DNA from 3 places in the Ilyobacter polytropus DSM 2926 genome. Region 2 is predicted to be linked to each of the others. Evidence: riboswitches for the same ligand, from Rfam matches in the RefSeq annotation. Region 2 holds a riboswitch; each other region holds the start of a gene.

What was found. A riboswitch is a leader RNA that binds a small molecule or an ion and turns the genes downstream of it on or off. The one in region 2 is predicted to bind glycine.
Region 1: linked by a shared signal. The riboswitch ahead of ILYOP_RS12855 (alanine/glycine:cation symporter family protein) and the one ahead of ILYOP_RS13550 (threonine aldolase family protein) in region 2 are both predicted to bind glycine.
Region 3: linked by a shared signal. The riboswitch ahead of ILYOP_RS03415 (aspartate-semialdehyde dehydrogenase) and the one ahead of ILYOP_RS13550 (threonine aldolase family protein) in region 2 are both predicted to bind glycine.

What each region holds. Positions count from the first base shown of each region.
Region 1 is NC_014633.1:632,076-638,132, reverse strand. Features, by position in the region: gene dnaN (DNA polymerase III subunit beta) at 1-931, opposite strand, end outside; gene ILYOP_RS12865 (uridine kinase family protein) at 1,233-2,699, opposite strand; gene ILYOP_RS12860 (YegS/Rv2252/BmrU family lipid kinase) at 2,723-3,607, opposite strand; glycine riboswitch at 3,882-3,959, shown strand; glycine riboswitch at 3,962-4,027, shown strand; gene ILYOP_RS12855 (alanine/glycine:cation symporter family protein) at 4,124-5,470, shown strand; gene tal (transaldolase) at 5,545-6,057, shown strand, end outside.
Region 2 is NC_014633.1:790,486-796,542, reverse strand. Features, by position in the region: gene ILYOP_RS13560 (rhodanese-like domain-containing protein) at 1-706, shown strand, start outside; gene ILYOP_RS13555 (dihydrolipoyl dehydrogenase family protein) at 748-2,142, opposite strand; gene ILYOP_RS13550 (threonine aldolase family protein) at 2,196-3,257, opposite strand; glycine riboswitch at 3,373-3,437, opposite strand; glycine riboswitch at 3,440-3,517, opposite strand; gene ILYOP_RS13545 (HNH endonuclease) at 3,717-4,460, shown strand; partial or broken gene ILYOP_RS13540 (SDR family oxidoreductase) at 4,568-5,515, opposite strand; gene ILYOP_RS13535 (EFR1 family ferrodoxin) at 5,552-6,057, opposite strand, start outside.
Region 3 is NC_014632.1:755,564-761,620, reverse strand. Features, by position in the region: gene ILYOP_RS03425 (aspartate kinase) at 1-977, opposite strand, end outside; gene ILYOP_RS03420 (homoserine dehydrogenase) at 996-1,949, opposite strand; gene ILYOP_RS03415 (aspartate-semialdehyde dehydrogenase) at 1,946-2,920, opposite strand; glycine riboswitch at 3,020-3,083, opposite strand; glycine riboswitch at 3,086-3,163, opposite strand; gene glyS (glycine--tRNA ligase subunit beta) at 4,003-6,057, opposite strand, start outside.

The DNA of each region.
Region 1 (6,057 bases), 160 kb from region 2:
AATCTTCTCCTTCTTTTATCGTATCTATCTTTTGGACTGTCTTTGCACTCCCTGAAGAAACAGTTGAAATAAGTCGATTTCCTTTAAATTCAAAGATAGCCCCGTTTTTTGTCTCGATATTTCTCTTAGCCACAGTAAGGACTTTTTTCATACTTCCCTTAAAGTCTGCTGTGTTAAGTTCTATATTTTTTGTATAGGACATATTTTTAAATATTGTTTTATAGTCGGGGAATGGAAGTTCGATAAGTCTTGTAGACATAAAAGAATTTCCTTTTTTTATTGTTAAAATACCGTTTTTAACCCCAAAAGAAGCTTTTTCTTCTGAATCTTTCAATAGCTTACATATTATATTTACACTTTCAAGGGGAATTGATACTTCCATTTTACTTTTGCAAGGGGTCTCAAGAAAATATTTTGTTAGTCTGTATGAATCTGTAGAGATCATATTTAACTCATTGTCATCACAGGCCATTCTTATGCAGTTTATGGCCAGATTATCTGCAGTTGGAAAAGCTGAAAATTTAACCTTTTCAAAAGCTGATATTATCTCCTGACTTTCAACTTCAAAAATATTTTCAGACTCAGGTTGCTTTATCTCTGGATATTCTTCCCAGTCCATTATTGAAAATTCTGCTCTGTGAATCAAAAGTTTACCCTCGCTCACTGTTATATCAAGATTTTCTACCTCTAAAAGTTTGATATACTCCAGAATAAGAGGAATTTTAAATACTGTTACACCTTCATTTTCTATCTGTGCAGGGATAGAAGATATAAAACTGAATTCAAGATTTGAACCAGTGAATACAGCCATTCCATTTTTTGCTTCTAATTTTGTACCGGATATTACGGGTTTTATTGAATTTTCTTTTATTACTACAGAAAGATTTGAAAGGAGTTTAATAAGTTCCTCTCTGTTTACTCTGATTTTCATTAAATTCCTCCAAAAAACAGTTTTTAAAAATTATACTACATAATTAAATCAGACACAAGAGATTTCAAAGGAACATAATTCATTTAGTTCCTGATATATAATATGTAAAAGTTAAGCTGTAATTTTTTGATTATTTATCTTTAACCGCTTTCAAGATAGATATAATAGCGATTTATCTGTAACAAGTGGTATTTATATTTTTTATTCTGTGTAGCAGTTTTTTATTTGATTTGACAATATATGCAATTAAAGAAGAGGGATGATTATTCATCTCTCTTCTTTATGTTTATATAAATTTATTTTAGTATTTATAAAAATAACTTCCGCCTATAAATTCTTTGAGAATAGAGTCATCAGGAACAAAGTCGTGATTTATCTCTCTGAAATAATTTAAAAACTTAATAAGTCTCTGAGACTCCTCGTAAAATATACTTCCCGGTTTCACTTTCTTTAATTCCCCGTGAGCATATTTTTTAAGTACCCCCAATTCATAAATTAGGTTTGAATCAAATATTGCATCAGCCTCTTCTTGGAAGGGGAATATATTTTTTTCTTCTCCACGTCTCACAGATTCCCACATATTTAATGTTCCCTCTGCACCGGTACCTCTTGAAAGGCTATCTCTTACAATCCTTCGAAGTTTTCTGACTTCACTTGTTGGAATTCTATTATGGTCATCGACATTTAGGGTGGTCAGGCAGCTAATATAAATTTTATATTTATTTTGTTTTGGTATATCCCGGGTGAGTTCTTCATTTAGACCGTGTATTCCCTCTATAAGAATAATCCCATTTTTTGCTAATTTTACTCTCTTACCTGTGTATTCCCTCTCTCCACTGAAGAAGTTATATTTTGGTATTTCTACCTCTTTTCCGTTCATAAGGTCTTTCAAGTTTTTATTTAATAGTTTTGTATCCAGAGCTTTTATTGATTCAAAATCTTTTTTTCCATTTTCGTCTAAGGGAAGCAGCGCTCTCCCGATATAGTAGTTATCTAGAGAGATAACAAGTGGCTTTAGGCCATTTACCCTCAGATGTATTGCAAGCCTTTGGGTGAAAGTGGTTTTACCAGAAGACGAAGGCCCGGCTACTGTAACTAATTTAACATTTTCTTTTTTGGCGATTTCGTCAGCAATAAATGAAAGTTTTTTATGATGCAGGGCTTCATTTACCATTATGAGTTCGGCTATCTCATTGTTTAGTATTTTTTCATTTAAGGCTCCCACATCTGAAACTTCCATTATCTGACCCCATTCTTCTGATTCATGAAATATTTTTGCAAGTTTTTTATGGTCAGTTTCCACAGGTATTCTATAGGGGTCATTTTGGAAAGGATATTTTAAAATAAATCCTCCGTTATAAGGTGACAAATCGAACAAGTTGAGATAACCGGTACTACTTAACATACCATTGTGATAATAGTCATAAAAACCTTCCATTTCATAGACTCTTAGGTCAACCCAATCGCTGTACTCAATAAGCCTTCTCATGTCTGGTCTGTTATAAATACAGTCATGTTTTTCAATGTCACAGACAGGCATAATAACAGGCCTTATGGGAATATCTTCCCTTATAAGTTCATTCATTCTGTTTTTTATAGCTAAAATATCCTCAGAACGTATTTTAGGATCCTTTAGGATTTCACCGTAGATTCCTTTATTTAGAGAGTGGTGTATCTTAACTTCTGCCTCTGGAAACAGGTCGTAAGTAGCCTTGATCAAAATGAATTTCAAAGTTGTATAGTAGTTTCTTTCATTGTAGTTTTCCATGGTGTTCTCCCTTCAAGTATTATTTAGTTTGCATACCCCAATATTTTTAAGCCGTTTTTTATGCATTGTATGTCAAGAGGAAAATCAGGACCTTTTTCTCCGTCTAAATCTGTGGAGATAGATTCATTGCACTTTAGAGATAATCGGTTAGTTTTGAAGTGTATTACTCCCTTAGGATTTTCAAGATGCTCTTTTTTTAAAAACTTAAAAAAGGATAAAAGGGTTTCGGTCATTATTTCTGCCTTTACTATGACAATATCCAAAAGTCCGTCATCTAGCTGAGACTTATAGGCAATATCAATATTTCCAGCACTTTTTCCGTTGAAAGCAAATATAATAAGCGAGTGGCCTGTATATTTTAGTTCTTTAGATTCAACTGTTATCTGAAGTCTCTTGAAATTTGGGATCTCTATAATACCACTGAAATAATATGCCAATTTTCCCATTGTGTTCTTAAGATTGACATTTGTCTTTTGGGAAACATCTGTGAATAAGCCTGTACTGGCAACATTTACAAAATAAGTATCGTTTACTTTTCCAAGGTCGATTAGTTTAACATTAGAACTGAGGATCTGTTGGCAGGCTTCAGATATATCTTTTGGCATTCCCAGACAGGTTGCAAAATCATTGGCAGTGCCAGTTGGAAGTATGGCAACAGGTAAGTCAATACCTGTTTTTTTCATTATATTAATTATTTGATTTACTGTCCCATCCCCACCTGCTATGATTATGTGGTTGTATTCACCTCCAATATCCTTGAATGCATCTTCTATATTAGCTTCATAGCTTATTCTGAAAGCATCAATGGTATATCCCTTTTTCTGATAAACTTTAAAAATAGTATCTAAATGCTTCACTATATAATTTTCACCAGAATATGGGTTGTATATTAACCTTGCCCTTTTCATATTTCCTCCTGAATAAAAAATTAGATAAAAAGTATAACACAGTAACCTATTAAAAGATTACTCTTATTCTTTTATTTTCCTTTATTAGACAGATCCAAAAGAACTTTTGTCATAAAATTATTTTAATAAAATTAAATAATTAAGAGATTATTAATAATATATATAGTAGTCTAAGGGGGTATAAAAAAATATAATGATATGTATTAAAAAAAAACCTTTGACATTTTTTAATAAATTGATTATTATATTTTTAATAAAAATTTAATTAAGTCGGATGAAGGTATGGGGAGAGAGCTGTTTTTACAGCCACCGAAGAAGTAAATCTTTCAGGTAAATGGACCTATACTGGACGAGCCTCTGGAGAGAATTGGTTAATTCTAGTCACCGAAGGAGTAATACTCTCAGGTAAAAGGACAGAGGAAAACAGGCATGGCGTGTTTTCTAGAGGTTGCATTTTTTTGTAGTCTCTTTTTTTATTACGCCCCTTCTGCCATCTGACAGATAAGGGAGGAAAAAATGAAAGAAATTTTAGGACAACTAGACAGCATTATATGGGGATTTCCTACACTTTTTGTACTTGTGGGAACTGGAATTTATCTTACTGTAAATTTAAAAGGTATTCAGATTTCAAAACTTGTAACAGCTTTTAAATTTCTATTTGAAAAAGACGGTAATTCTGATTCTAAAGAGGGAGATGTATCTGGATTTGCAGCCCTTTGTACAGCTCTGGCAGCTACAATCGGTACAGGTAATATCGTAGGTGTAGCAACTGCAATAAAGTTAGGAGGTCCAGGTGCTATATTCTGGATGTGGATTGCTGCTTTCTTTGGTATGAGTACAAAATTTGCAGAAGGATTTCTTGCAATCAAATACCGTGAAAAAAAAGACGGAGAATATTCAGGCGGACCGATGTATTATATCGAAAAAGGTGCTAAAAACAAATTTTTAGGAAAAGTATTTGCTTTTTCTGGAATAATGGTTGCCCTTTTAGGAATAGGGACTTTCCCACAGGTAAACGCAGTGGTAGAAGGTGTGAAAGGTGCCATAGGAATACCGACTATGACTACCGGTATTGTCCTTACAATAGCAGTAGCCCTTGTTACTTTCGGTGGAATCAAGAGAATTTCTCAGGTTGCTTCATTCCTTGTTCCATTCATGGCTGTATTTTATATAGTAGGTGGAGTTGTAATAATGGCTTCAAATCCTTCTGCTACAATGTCGGCTATATCTCTTATAATAAAATCTGCATTTAATGGAAGTGCAGCAGTAGGAGGTTTTGCAGGAGCTGGAATTATGATGGCTATGAGAGCCGGTGTTGCTAGAGGAGTATTCTCAAATGAAGCCGGACTTGGTTCAGCACCAATTGCAGCGGCTAGTGCAAAAACTGACTCACCTGTTAAACAGGGTCTAATATCAATGATAGGACCATTTTTAGATACTTTGATAGTTTGTAGCATTACTGGAATAATAGTTGTTTCATCAGGTTTGTGGTCTCAAGACGGTTTATCAGGATCATTACTTACTTCAAAGGCTTTTGAATTCTACCTTGGTTCTTATGGTTCTCTTATCGTGAACATTGGAATAATATTCTTTGCCTTTACTACAATAATAGGTTGGAACTTCTATGGAGAAAAGTGTACTCAGTATCTTTTCCAAAAGGAAGCTATCAAGTGGTTTAAAGTTATATTCCTTGTGATGATAGCATCAGGACCTTTCTTAAAGCTAGATACAATCTGGCTTATTGCCGATATAGTAAATGGTGTTATGGTAATACCAAATCTTGTTGGACTTTTAGTACTTAGAAAAGTTATTGTCGGAGAAACACTGGCTTTTTTCAAAGAACCAGTTCTTAAAAAGGTTTAGAGTGTAAAAAAAATTGCTTTTTTTAAAATTTTAACCCATAATATATTACAAGCATATAATTCAGGGGGGTTGAAATGAACAAAGAAATCATAAGAGAACTAGATAATCTAGGTCAAAGTTTATGGCTTGATTTTATTAGTCGAGATATCATACAAAGCGGAGAACTAAAAAAACTTATCAATGCTGGGCTTATGGGTGTTACATCAAATCCTAGTATATTTCATAATGCCATAGCAAAAAGTAACGACTATGACAATGAAATAAAAGAACTAGCTTCTAATGGAAGATCAGTTGAAGAGATATACGACGAGTTAACTGTGAGAGATATACAGGAGGCGGCAGATATTCTGAAACCTGTGTATGAAAAAACTGCAGAAAGAGACGGGTATATAAGTCTAGAGCTTAACCCATTGTTGGCAGAAGACACAGAAAAAACCCTTTCAGAAGGAATAAGACTTCATGAAAAGGTAAACAGAGAAAATGTGATGTTTAAAGTTCCTGCAACTGATGAAGGGATAGTGGCTATAGAGGAGCTTATTTCTAGGGGTATCTGTGTAAATATAACACTTATATTTTCTCCAGAGCAG
Region 2 (6,057 bases):
AGTAAGTGACGAAAATATAAAAGCCGAGCTTGAAAAATTAGGAATAACAAAGGAAACTCTGGTAATTGTTTATGGTGAGGACCCTATGCCGGCGGCGAGATTTGCTATAATATGCAAGTATGCCGGTGTTGAAGATGTGAGAGTTGTAAATGGAGGATGGAAAGCCTGGCAGGAAGCCGGATACTCTACAGAAGAGGGTATAGAATATCCTCAACCTGTAGATGATTTTGGTACAGAAGTTCCAGGAAATCCAGATATTATAATAGATTTACCTGAAGCTGAAAATTATTTGAAAAGCGATCAAAGCGACCTTGTAAGTATCAGAAGCTGGAAGGAATATATAGGAAAAACCAGTGGTTACGATTATATAAAACCGAGAGGAAGAATAAGAGGGGACAAATGGGGTATGGGTGGATCTGACCCTTGGCATCTAGAAGATTACCGTGCAGAGTATGGGACTTATATGAGACCATACAATGAAATCTTAGAGATGTGGGAAGATCTGAAAATAAATACTGATAAAAATATCGCATTTTACTGCGGTACAGGCTGGAGAGCCAGTGAAGTTCTTTTTTATGCAGATGCTATGGGATTAGATAAAGTATCTCTTTATGAAGGCGGATGGAAAGAATGGTCAGAAAATCCAGAAACAGAGAATGAAATTTTAAAGGGTGAACCTGAAAAGTTAAATGAAGAAAAATATTAATAAATAAAAACCCCTCCTAGTTAGGAGGGGTTTTTATTTGTCTAATGTTTTATGGACTTTATAAGGCTTACAACTGGATTATCCATCAATTTATCTACATAAGCTTTTTTGCCCAGTTTACTAAAAGCCTCTGCATATGTGGGATATGGATGAATTACCCCGGCAAGTTTATCTAGAGAGAGACCGTTTGATTTCATGGCCTGTATCTCGCATATCAGTTCTCCTGCCCTGTCAGCCAAAATCTGAGCTCCCAAAATCTTTTTCTTGTGATCACAGATAATTTTAACATTAAAAATATCATCTTTTTTTGTCTTTGCCCTGTCCAATTCATCTCTTTTCAAAGAATAGATATGAATATTGTCATGTTTTTCACGGGCTTCTTTCTCACTCATACCTGCACTGGCAAGCTCAGGCTGGGTGAATGTTGTCCAGGCTACATTAGAGTAGTCTATGGACTTTTTAAGAGGTGTAAGGGCGTTTTGCACCGCAATTATACCTTGATAATTGGCCATATGCGAAAACTGATATGGGCCTACAACGTCTCCTACAGCATATATGTTGTGGATGTTTGTCTCTAGATGTTTATCCACCTCTATACCCTTTTTGTTATATTCTATACCTGCATTTTCAAGCTTTAGAGATGCTGTCGAAGGTTTTCTCCCTACAGCCACTAGCATAGATTCTGCAGATAGTTCACTTTTTTGTCCATCTTTTTCCACAGTGAGGATTATAGTGTTATTGTTTTTTTTAACTTCCACAGCCTTTGTTTTAATGTGTATATTGACTCCTTCGTCTATTAGTTTTTCCCTTAAGATGTGTGCAAACTCCTGGTCCTCCCTAAAGAGAATATTATCTAACATCTCCACTAGATGAACTTCAACTCCGATACGGTTTAAAGCCTGGGCCATTTCCACTCCAATAGCCCCACCGCCTAGGATGATCATGGATTTCGGAATTTCTTCAAGGAGGAATAAAGATTCATTTGTAAGATATTCCACAGTATTTATACCAGGTATAGGGGGCACAAAGGGAGAAGACCCTGTTGCAATAATAATACTCTTACCGCTAAAGGTATTCTCCCCTATTTTTATAGTTTTATTTTCTGTAAATTCAGCCTCTCCCTCTAGAAAATTAATTCCAGTTTTTTCAAGGACTTCGGGAGTCTCATGAGAATAGACATCCTCAATTACTTTTTTTACATCTTTCATTATTTTTCTTGTATCAGGTACAAAGTCACAGTACTTTCTGGCTGAATTTATCTCTTTTGAAATATTTATAAGGGCTTTACTAGGAACACAGCCTGACCAGGTACATTCCCCACCAGTTCTGTTTTTTTCTATGAGAAGTACTGATTTGCCAAAACCCTTTGCAGTGATAGCGCATGTTAGTCCTGCTGCCCCTGCTCCTATAACAATGAGGTCAAAGTCAAAAGTCATTTTTATCCCTCCGTAAAAATTAGTTTTTCAGGGAAGGTCGATGCCTTTTTGTTTTACGAAGCACAGCACGTCCCTTCAGACAAATATATACTTTGTTTTTTTAACACATCCTCTAATTTATCCACAAAAATATCGATATCCTCTTCTGTTATATCAAATGACATTACAAATCTTGATTCTTTTTTGTATTCATTCCATAGGTAAAAGTATGAAAATTCCTGCATCTCTTCAACTGCATCCATAGGGATCTTAGCAAAGACAATATTTGCCATGACATCATTTGTCACTTCCACACCTAGATTTACAAGTTTTTTCTTGAGGTACTTTGCCATACTGTTGGCTTTAGATGCATTTGTATGCCATAAATTATCCTCTAAAAGTCCAAGATACTGGGCAGATATAAATCTCATTTTTGAGTGAAGCTGAAGATTTTGTTTACGAAGTCTAAAGAAGTCCTTTGCTAACTCTTTGTTGAAAAATACGATAGCCTCTCCAAACATAAGACCGTTTTTTGTACCTCCAAAAGACAGCACGTCTACACCACAGTCGGCAGTCATCTCTTTTAAAGAGCATCCTAAGGCTGCAGCAGCATTAGAAAGTCTAGTTCCGTCCATGTGCAGAAGCATGTTGTTTCTTTTTGCAAAGGCAGAAATATTTTTTATCTCTGCAGGAGTGTATACAGTTCCAAGCTCTGTAGCCTGAGTTATAGATATTATATGAGCCTCAGGTTTATGAATGGCGCCCTTAAAAGACAGGAATTTTTCAGCAGCTTTTATACTGAATTTTCCATCTTCAGATGGAACAGGCAGAAGTTGCATCCCAGTTATTTTCGAAGGTGCACCAGCTTCGTCCTGAAATATATGAGCTGTATCAGGGCATAGAACACAGGTAGCTCTTCCTTTCATAGCCTCTAGTGCCAGTACGTTACACCCGGTTCCATTGAATACGAAAAATACCTCTACATCTCCAAAAATCTCTTTAAATTTTTCTTTTGCTTTTATAGTTAGAGGATCCATACCATAGGCAAAAGCATGTCCTTGGTTTGCCTCCATAAGTTTTTCCATAATCTTTGGGTCTACCCCACTAAAATTATCACTCGCAAATGTTCTTTCCATCTTTATCCCCCCTAAAATTATCTATAATAAATATTTTACGACCAACAAAAAATCCGGATGAGATATAAAAAAAGGCTACAAAAAATGCAGCCTCTAGAAAACAAGTGATTGTTTTCCTCTGTCCATTGTACCTGAGAGTATTACTCCTTCGGCGACTGACTAAACAGTTCTCTCCAGAGGCTCGTCCAGAATAGGTCCTTTTACCTGAGAGTTTTACTCCTTCGGTGGCTGATTAATCAGCTCTCTCCCTATACCTTCGTCCGACTTTATTAAATTTTATTTATCGAAGTCATTCTATAGTATTTTATTCTAATTGTCAAAGAAAATTTGAAAAAATATTAAGTTTGGTACTTTAGTCCTAATTTTTTGGACAAGAATATTAAAAGGATAAACTAAAGCACTTTTGAATATTTTATTAATTGCCTTGGCAATATTGAGGTATATTTCAGGGGAGGTTTTATGATAAATGTTATTTTTTTCTGGATGGCAGTTTTTATAATAATTTTTATTTTTACAAGAAAGTCTAAATCTCCTTATGGAGATAAAAAAGATGGAGGGATTCTAGGTTCTGAGAAAATAAATTTCGATAACATAAAGAGAAAAGAGATAAAAGTATTTTTTGACGACAAGCTGACAGATTCTGAAAAGCTTAAACTTTACGGTATCTTTGAAAATAAGTGTTTTAAATGCAGTAGTACAGAGCATTTATCAATAGACCATCACATTCCAATTTCTAAGGGTTATCCCTTAAAGGATAAGGAAGCAGGTTTAAATGCAGTGGTTTTGTGTGAAAAGTGCAATAGAAAGAAGGGAGACACTCTTCCAGATGAGTATTACAAAAAGTATGAACTTATAAGGCTAGAAAATCTCGGAGTAAAAAGTCATCTTTACTATTCTTCCAAAAGGATAAAGGAGGTAGAAAAAAATCTGCTTTCATACAAACTGGATTTTTTGAGGGAGAGTATAGATAAAAAAGAGAAAATAAAATTTGTTTATTTAAACCAGGAGGAAATTTTGTTTACAAGGGAAGGTGTGGAAATACATCCCTTTAAGATTTCAGCAGAAAGAAAACTTTTGTATAGAGGCTGGATTAGAGAGTGGTATTTATTTTCAGAAGAAAACAGGGAAAGGCCTTTTAATATCCGATGGATCTATCATCTGGAAAGGTCTTCAGGGAGAATCAGTATAAAGAATAAATGTTAAAAATATTGTTGTTAGAGACATAAAAGGCTATTGCAGCATTAAAACTTTTGCAATAGCCTAAATTATCCTAAAAATACTTTTAGTTGGTCAACTAGGATTTTTATTAACTACAGCGGCCAGTTAAGAGACGTATTTTCCTCGGAAATCGTCCACAATTTAGCAGCCATTTCTCGATCTAGAGCTATCTCGTCCAAAAGACACTCGGCGACAGGGCCCACCATTTCAGATCGCTTTGTAGGGCCATACAGCCTTTCCGGTTCCAACCCCTCTTCCGTTGCACACATAACTTCTGGTCATGAGCCTCTTTCAGCTGATTGTGCGATAATACGAGAAAGTACAAACCACAAAATCTTATTGAAAGAACTAGCTGTGTCATTGAGTAAATTGGTTCGTGACGCCCCTGGATGGCAAACTTGAACCTGGACGCTCTTATTCGATGCTTTGATCCGACGCTGTAATTCGTAGGCAAACATCATCTGTGCAAGTTTACTCTGAGCATAAGAGTTCCAAGCAGTGTAATTTTTATCGAAATTAAGATCTTCGAACTTAATTCTCTTCAGTCCCATTTTATAGGCATTACTGCCAACGACCACGATACGCCCATTAGACTCTTCTACTCTGTCGAAAAGCAATCCACACAGAAGAAAATGTCCGTAGTGATTTACTCCTAGCTGGCTTTCAAATCCGTCGGCGGTGAACTTCTGTTTAGCTACCTGTGCAATAGCTGCGTTGCAGATAAGTGAGCTGATATGAGGAACTTTCTCTAGTATCTCAGCCGCTGCTTCACGTACAGAATCCAGCATTTCTAAATCCATTTGCACAAAGCTCACATCAGTATTATTTCCAAATTCCTGTTTTATAGTGGCGATAGCCGCATTTGATTTATTAACGTTACGGTTCATCATCACAACTTTTGCACCCTTAGACAGTAATATTTTAGTTGCTTCAAATCCTGCTCCAGAGGTGGCACCAGTTATAACATATGTCTTACCTGAGAGGGATCCGATTTGCTCCGGCGTCCATCCCTTTGCCCCGTATTTGTTTTGGATATTCATTGTTTAATCACCTTGCTTTCTAAATATTTTTTATTTTTAGCTATTGGCCTCTATAATTTCACTTACTCTGATATGGTGATGACGATATCTATTTCCGTTTACTTCACCTCTGATATGAATAGCTCTTGAGGGACAGTTTTGTATGCAAGCGAAGCACCCAAAGCACTTGTCTTGCAATGCTATCTTTTTATTCTCCTTATCTACTATGATATTATCAACTGGACATACTTTTGCACAAAGTCCACATCCCGTACAATTTTCATCTGTATAAACGTAGTTTTCAATCCCTTCACCATAAGTATGAATTTTTAACTGTTTTTTACTAAAGGGTTTTTTTCTCTTGTGCATAATATTGAAGGCTCCTTTTTGTAAGAAGTTTTCAGCTTTTATCCATTTTTTAGAGCTTGCAACATCAGCTTTGATAGTTATCAAGTTTTCTTCAGTTCCTTTTTTTCCTTTATTTGCAGCTTCCTTTTTCATATCGAATCCAGGGAGATAGTTATCCACCATTTTTATCGGATTAATATAAGAAAATTCATACC
Region 3 (6,057 bases), on a different replicon from region 2:
TTGTTTCCCAGCTTCTCTTGGATAAGTTTAGAAACTCTCACTGCCTCTTTTTCTTCTAAAAGGAATGAAATTTCAAAATGCCCAGAAGGATTAAGTCCTTGACTTACCAGTCTGATATCAATTTCCCTATCTTCTAATATATCCATTACATCACTTAGATAATTATTACTTTCAAGCTGAGTTATAGTCAATTTAGCAAGTCCTTTGACATGCGTTATTCCTCTTACCATTGCTTTTTCCATTTTTTCATCCCCCTTTACCCAAGTTCCTTCTTCCCATGTAAACGCTGATCTCAAATGAATATCGATCCCATATTTAGCAGCTAGTTCCACACTTCTGCAGTGAAGAACTTTAGCTCCTTTCCCCGCCATCTCTATCATCTCTGTGAAAGACACCTGTGGTATCTTTCCAGCATTTTTTACCACTCTCGGATCAGCTGTGTATATACCATCTACATCAGTGTAAATTTCCACCTGATCTGCAGATATAGCTGCCCCCACAGCTACAGCCGTTGTATCCGATCCCCCTCTTCCAAGGGTAGTAATATTACCATTTTCGTCTGCACCTTGAAATCCTGTTATTATAACCACATGGTCACTGTTTAATTTTTCCATTATTTTTTCAGGTGATATATCCAGTATCTTTGCATTATTAAAATCATTAGTCGTCTTTATTCCTACTTGTGGTCCGGTAAAAGAGATGGCCTTGTGTCCAAGCTGTTCTATTGCCATTGAAAGAAGTGCCGCTGATATTTGTTCTCCCACAGAGAGTAGCACATCTAACTCTCTTCCTTGAGGGTTGCTGTTAACCTCTTCTGCTCTTTTTATCAGAGAATCAGTCATGCCTCCAGGTGCAGATACAACTACCACCATCTTGTTGCCCTCTTCTTTATTTTTAACTACCCACTTAGCGACTTCCTGCAGTCTCTCAGTGTCCTTTACGCTTGTTCCACCAAATTTCTGTACTATTAATGCCATTCTCCTTACCCCCTCGTATTAATTCCAAGAACGACTGGCTAAAACTTTATATATGTCAGATACTACAGCTGAAGCAGTTGCGTCCATCCCTGCTCCCTCTCCGAAGAATATTGTTTTCCCTGTATATGAACCGTCTATCTCCACAGCATTGTAAACTCCGCCTACATCATAAAGAAGTTCGCTGCTTTCAATTAGTTGTGGTGATACTCTTACTGTCAGCTTTCCTTCTTCTTTAAATGCTTCTCCTAAAAGTTTGTATCTTTTTCCTTCTGCCTTGGCTTTTTCGATATCTTCCTTAGTTAACTTATCAATCCCTGTTATAGGTATTGATGAAAATTCCTTTAGTTCTCCCCAAGCTAAATATGCAAGAACACTTATTTTATGTCCTGTATCGATACCAGCTACATCAAATGTAGGATCTGCTTCTGCATAGCCTTTTTCCTGAGCGTCTGCAAGTGCTTCATCATAACTCATTCCCTCTTCCATTTTTGAAAGCATATAGTTACAAGTACCGTTTAGTATCCCTCTTATTCTTTCAAATCTATTTGGAAAAAGTCCTTCTTTAAGGGGAGTTACAACTGGAATCCCTCCTGCAACTGCTGCCTCAAAGAAAAACTTAACATTATTTTTTTCTGCAAGAGCAAATAATTCTTTTCCGTGAGTAGCTATAAGATGCTTGTTTGCACACACTAAGTTCCTTCCTGATCCAAGGATTTCCTTTGCTATTTCAAAGGCTATCCCCACTCCGCCGATTAGTTCTACAACTGTATTGATCTCTTCATCTGCTAGTATTTCTTTATAATTATTTGTAAAGTTAAATTTACCAAATGGAAAGTTTCTCTCTTCAAGGTCACAAACTTTTGTAACATTTATTTTCTCTCCAAACATGGCCTCTAATCTATCTTTCTCAAGTGTAAGAATTTTTAAGACTCCTTCGCCTACAGTACCTAATCCTATTACACCTAATTTCATAATTTTCCCCCTTTTGCAAGTACCTCTGCTATTTGTACGGTGTTTGTTGCTGCACCTTTTCTAAGGTTATCTGATACTACCCACATGTTGAGACCATTTTTTATGCTTGGATCTTTTCTAAGTCTTCCTACGAATACTTCATTTTTTTCATCTGATTCTGAAGCCAGTGGGTATACATTGTTTTTAGGGTCGTCATACAGCACAACTCCTGGAAAATCTTGTAGTGCATCTCTTAATTTCTGAATATCAACTTCTGATTCTGTTTCTACGTTTATTGAAACTCCGTGACAGTTAAGTACTGGTACTCTTACACAAGTTGCAGTTATAGGCAACTCTGGAACTTCAAGAATCTTTCTGGTTTCATTTATCATCTTCTCTTCTTCTTTGGTGTAGCCATTGTCTAAAAATACATCTATATGCGGAAGGCAGTTATTTTTTATCTGATAAGGATAAAATCTTTTCCCTTCTTTTAATTCCTCTATACCATCTCTACCAGATCCTGAGACAGCCTGATAAGTGCTGTAAACAACCCTTTTTAGTCCAAATAAGTCTTGAACCACTTTTAAAGGAAGTACACACTGTGTTGTTGAACAGTTTGGATTTGCTATTATTTTGCTATTTTTTATAGCCTCTGGATTTACTTCAGGTACCACTAGCGGAACATCTTCTGTCATTCTCCATGCACTTGAGTTGTCTACTACGATAGCTCCTCTTTCTGCAGCTTCAGGAGCAAATTTCTTACTTGTTTCTCCACCGGCTGAAAATAGTGCTACATCTACTCCTACAAAACTTTCAGCTTTAAGTTCCTCTACAACTACTTCTTTTCCTCTGAAAGTCATCTTTTTACCAGCTGACCTAGCCGAAGCCAAAAGCTTTATCTCTTTAACAGGAAACTTTTTTTCTTCAAGTACCTGTAACATTTTCCTTCCTACCATACCAGTTGCCCCAACTACCGCTACAACATAACTCATTGATAATCCCCCCTAAAAAAATTTAAATATATAAAAAGAGGTTACAAAAATGTAACCTCAAGAAAACAATCCATACGCAAAAATAGTTGCGTGGGTTTTCCTCCGTCCTTTTACCTGAGAGTGTTACTCCTTCGGTGACTGATCAAACAGTTCTCTCCTGAGGTTCGTCCAGCATAGGTCCATTTACCTGAAAGATTTACTTCTTCGGTGGCTGTTTTACCAGCTCTCTCCCTATACCTTCATCCGATTTATTAAGCTGTCAGTGACTCGACATTTATTTACCGTGTTGAAGATTATAATAATAGATTTTTAAAGAAATGTCAAAAGTTTTTTTCTTTATTTAACATTATTATGTTCACTCTGATAAAATTATCTTTAATCACTACAGCTTTAGCCCTTTATTAATGTATAATTTATCAGGCTGAGACTTTTCACTGTTTGATGAGGTTGTTATTTAATTTTATAAAAAAATGCCCGTTAAGAACATATGTTCTAAACGGGCATTTGACTACTTTTAGACTCTATCCCACTTAGAAACATTCCACATTTTCATTATTCTAAAATGGGTCTGAATCAGCAGAAATTCTGATTGCAAACCCTACATAATAATTATGGTGGTGGTTATAGTTAGTCTAAACATAGCATTTCTCTCCTCTATACTTTTGTGACAATACTCTATCACAACTTTTATTTTTACTTTCGAAACTTTTTACTGTTTTTTATAACTTTGTCTTTCCTAGAAGAACTTTTATGTATAATAGCAGTTATAGACCATTAACGTCAAGTTAAAAATTTTTAATAAATAACTCCTTGCATTATATTAATTTTTCTAGGTTTTTAATAAAAATCTGCCTTTAGTATAAATATATTTCATAATAAACCCAGAGTTAACAAGGGTTAAACAATGTTTCACTCTATAAAACTTGTCTTTCTTTTATAAATTTAATAAAATTTTCATGATCTTTTAATTGAGAAGTTTTATAAGCTAGTACCAATTATTTGATACAAAAAAAAAAGTTTTTTTTCAAAATATTTTTGTTTTTCATTGGATAAATAAAAAAAGGCGTCCTAAGACACCTTTTTTATTTTTCTTCTATCAAATTCAATTTAGCTACTCTGTTAAAAATCTCATTTAGAGATTTCAAAAGAGAAAGTCTATTATTTTTTAACGATTGATCTTTATCCATTACCATTACACTGTCAAAAAATCTATTTATTACATTTTTACCCGCAAGAATATTTCTAAAAAATTCTTCATAAGATTTAGTTTGAAGATTCAATTCTGTTTTTGAATCAAGGTCTACATAAAATTTATGAAGTTCCTTTTCAGCGTCTTCTACAAGTAAATCAGTTGAAATTGCTTTTTCATGATGATCTTTAGATATATTTCCTACTCTTTTTAAAAGGAGTACCAGATCGTTAAATCCCTCTTCCTTAGAAACTTTTTCCAGTGTCTCTATTTTTTCAGAGGCCTCTAAAAGAACATCACAATCTATACTTAAGACTGCACCAATAACATCTTTTCTGTGTCCATGGTCAGCAAATACATTTATAGCTCTCTGTTTAAAAAATTCCATTAGATCTTTTAAAACATCTTTTTTAGGTCTCTTAAGAACATTGTCTTCTTCTAAAATATCAAGCATTTTAGAAGTAAGCTCCTCTAAAGAAATCACAAGTTTAGAATTTAAAATAATATTTACAATTGCAAGTGCGGCTCTTCTTAGGGCAAAAGGGTCTTTTGAACCACTAGGGATCATACCAATGCCAAAACATCCCACTAGGGTATCCATTCTGTCGCATATTCCTGCTATTACTCCTTCTATACCTTGAGGAAGCTTATCTCCCTGGTATCTAGGGTAATAATGCTCTTCTATACCCTTTGAAACGACCTCTTTCTCTCCGGCCTTAAGAGCATAATCTGCTCCCATAAACCCTTGGAGCTTTGTAAACTCTTTTTCCCCTATCATGTTAGAGACAAGGTCAGCCTTTGCAAGATGAATAGTTCTCATAATATCTTCTTTTGAATCCCTTAATGCTAATTTTTCACTCATATATTCAGCAAGTTTTTTACTCCTTGAGATTTTTTGAGCTATTGTTCCTAGATCTTTTTGGAATACCACAGTAGATAGCTTATCTACAAATTCCTCAAGAGATTTTTTCTGATCTTCCTGATAAAAAAATCTGGCGTCAGAAAGTCTTGCAGATAAAACCTTCTCATTACCCTTTCTTACATGCTCAGAAGATGTTATCCCATTTCTGATAACTACAAATTTAGGTAAAAGCTTACCCTGGCTATCTAAAATAGGGAAGTACCTCTGGTGGACCTGCATAGATATAATAAGAACTTCCTGAGGAACCTCTAAAAATTCTGAGTTGAAAGTTCCAACTATAGGATAAGGATATTCTATAAGATTTGTCACCTCATCTAGTAGGTCAGGCTCTATAAGTACCTGTTCCCCTGTCTTGGTGCATTTTTCCTTTATCATATCTATGATCATTTGTTTTCTTTCTTCTATGTCCACTATTACGTTATTTTCTCTGAGTTTTGTAAAGTACTCTTCAATTGAAGTTACTTCGAACTCCTCGCCAAAAAATCTATGTCCCTTTGAATTTAAGGAACTTTTTATCCCTTCTATTTCAAATTCTACCAATTCATCGTCTGCCATTGCCAAAAACCACTGGACAGGTCTTGCAAATTTCATACTTAAGTCAGACCATTTCATAGATTTTGGGAATGTTAATCCTGTGATAAGGTTTTTAAGTAGTCCTGAAAGAAGCTCTTTAGTATCCTTACCCTCTACAAACTTTCTTACGGCAATATATTCACCTTTAGGAGTTTCTAGAATCTCTAAATCTGTAGGATCAATTCCTTGAGATTTTGCAAATCCAACACCGGCCCTTGTAAGCTCACCATTTACGTCATATGCTACTTCTTTTGCAGGACCTGTATTTACTATATCAAGATCTTCCTGTTTTTCTGAAACTCCGTCTACTAGAAGAACTAACCTTCTAGGAGTCCCAAAAGTTTTCAGGGTTTCAAACTTTATTCTCTGGCTTTCAAATTCTTTTTTAATATATTTTTCTATATCATTTAGTGCAGGCTTCAAAAACCTTGCAGGTATCTCTTCCATACCTAT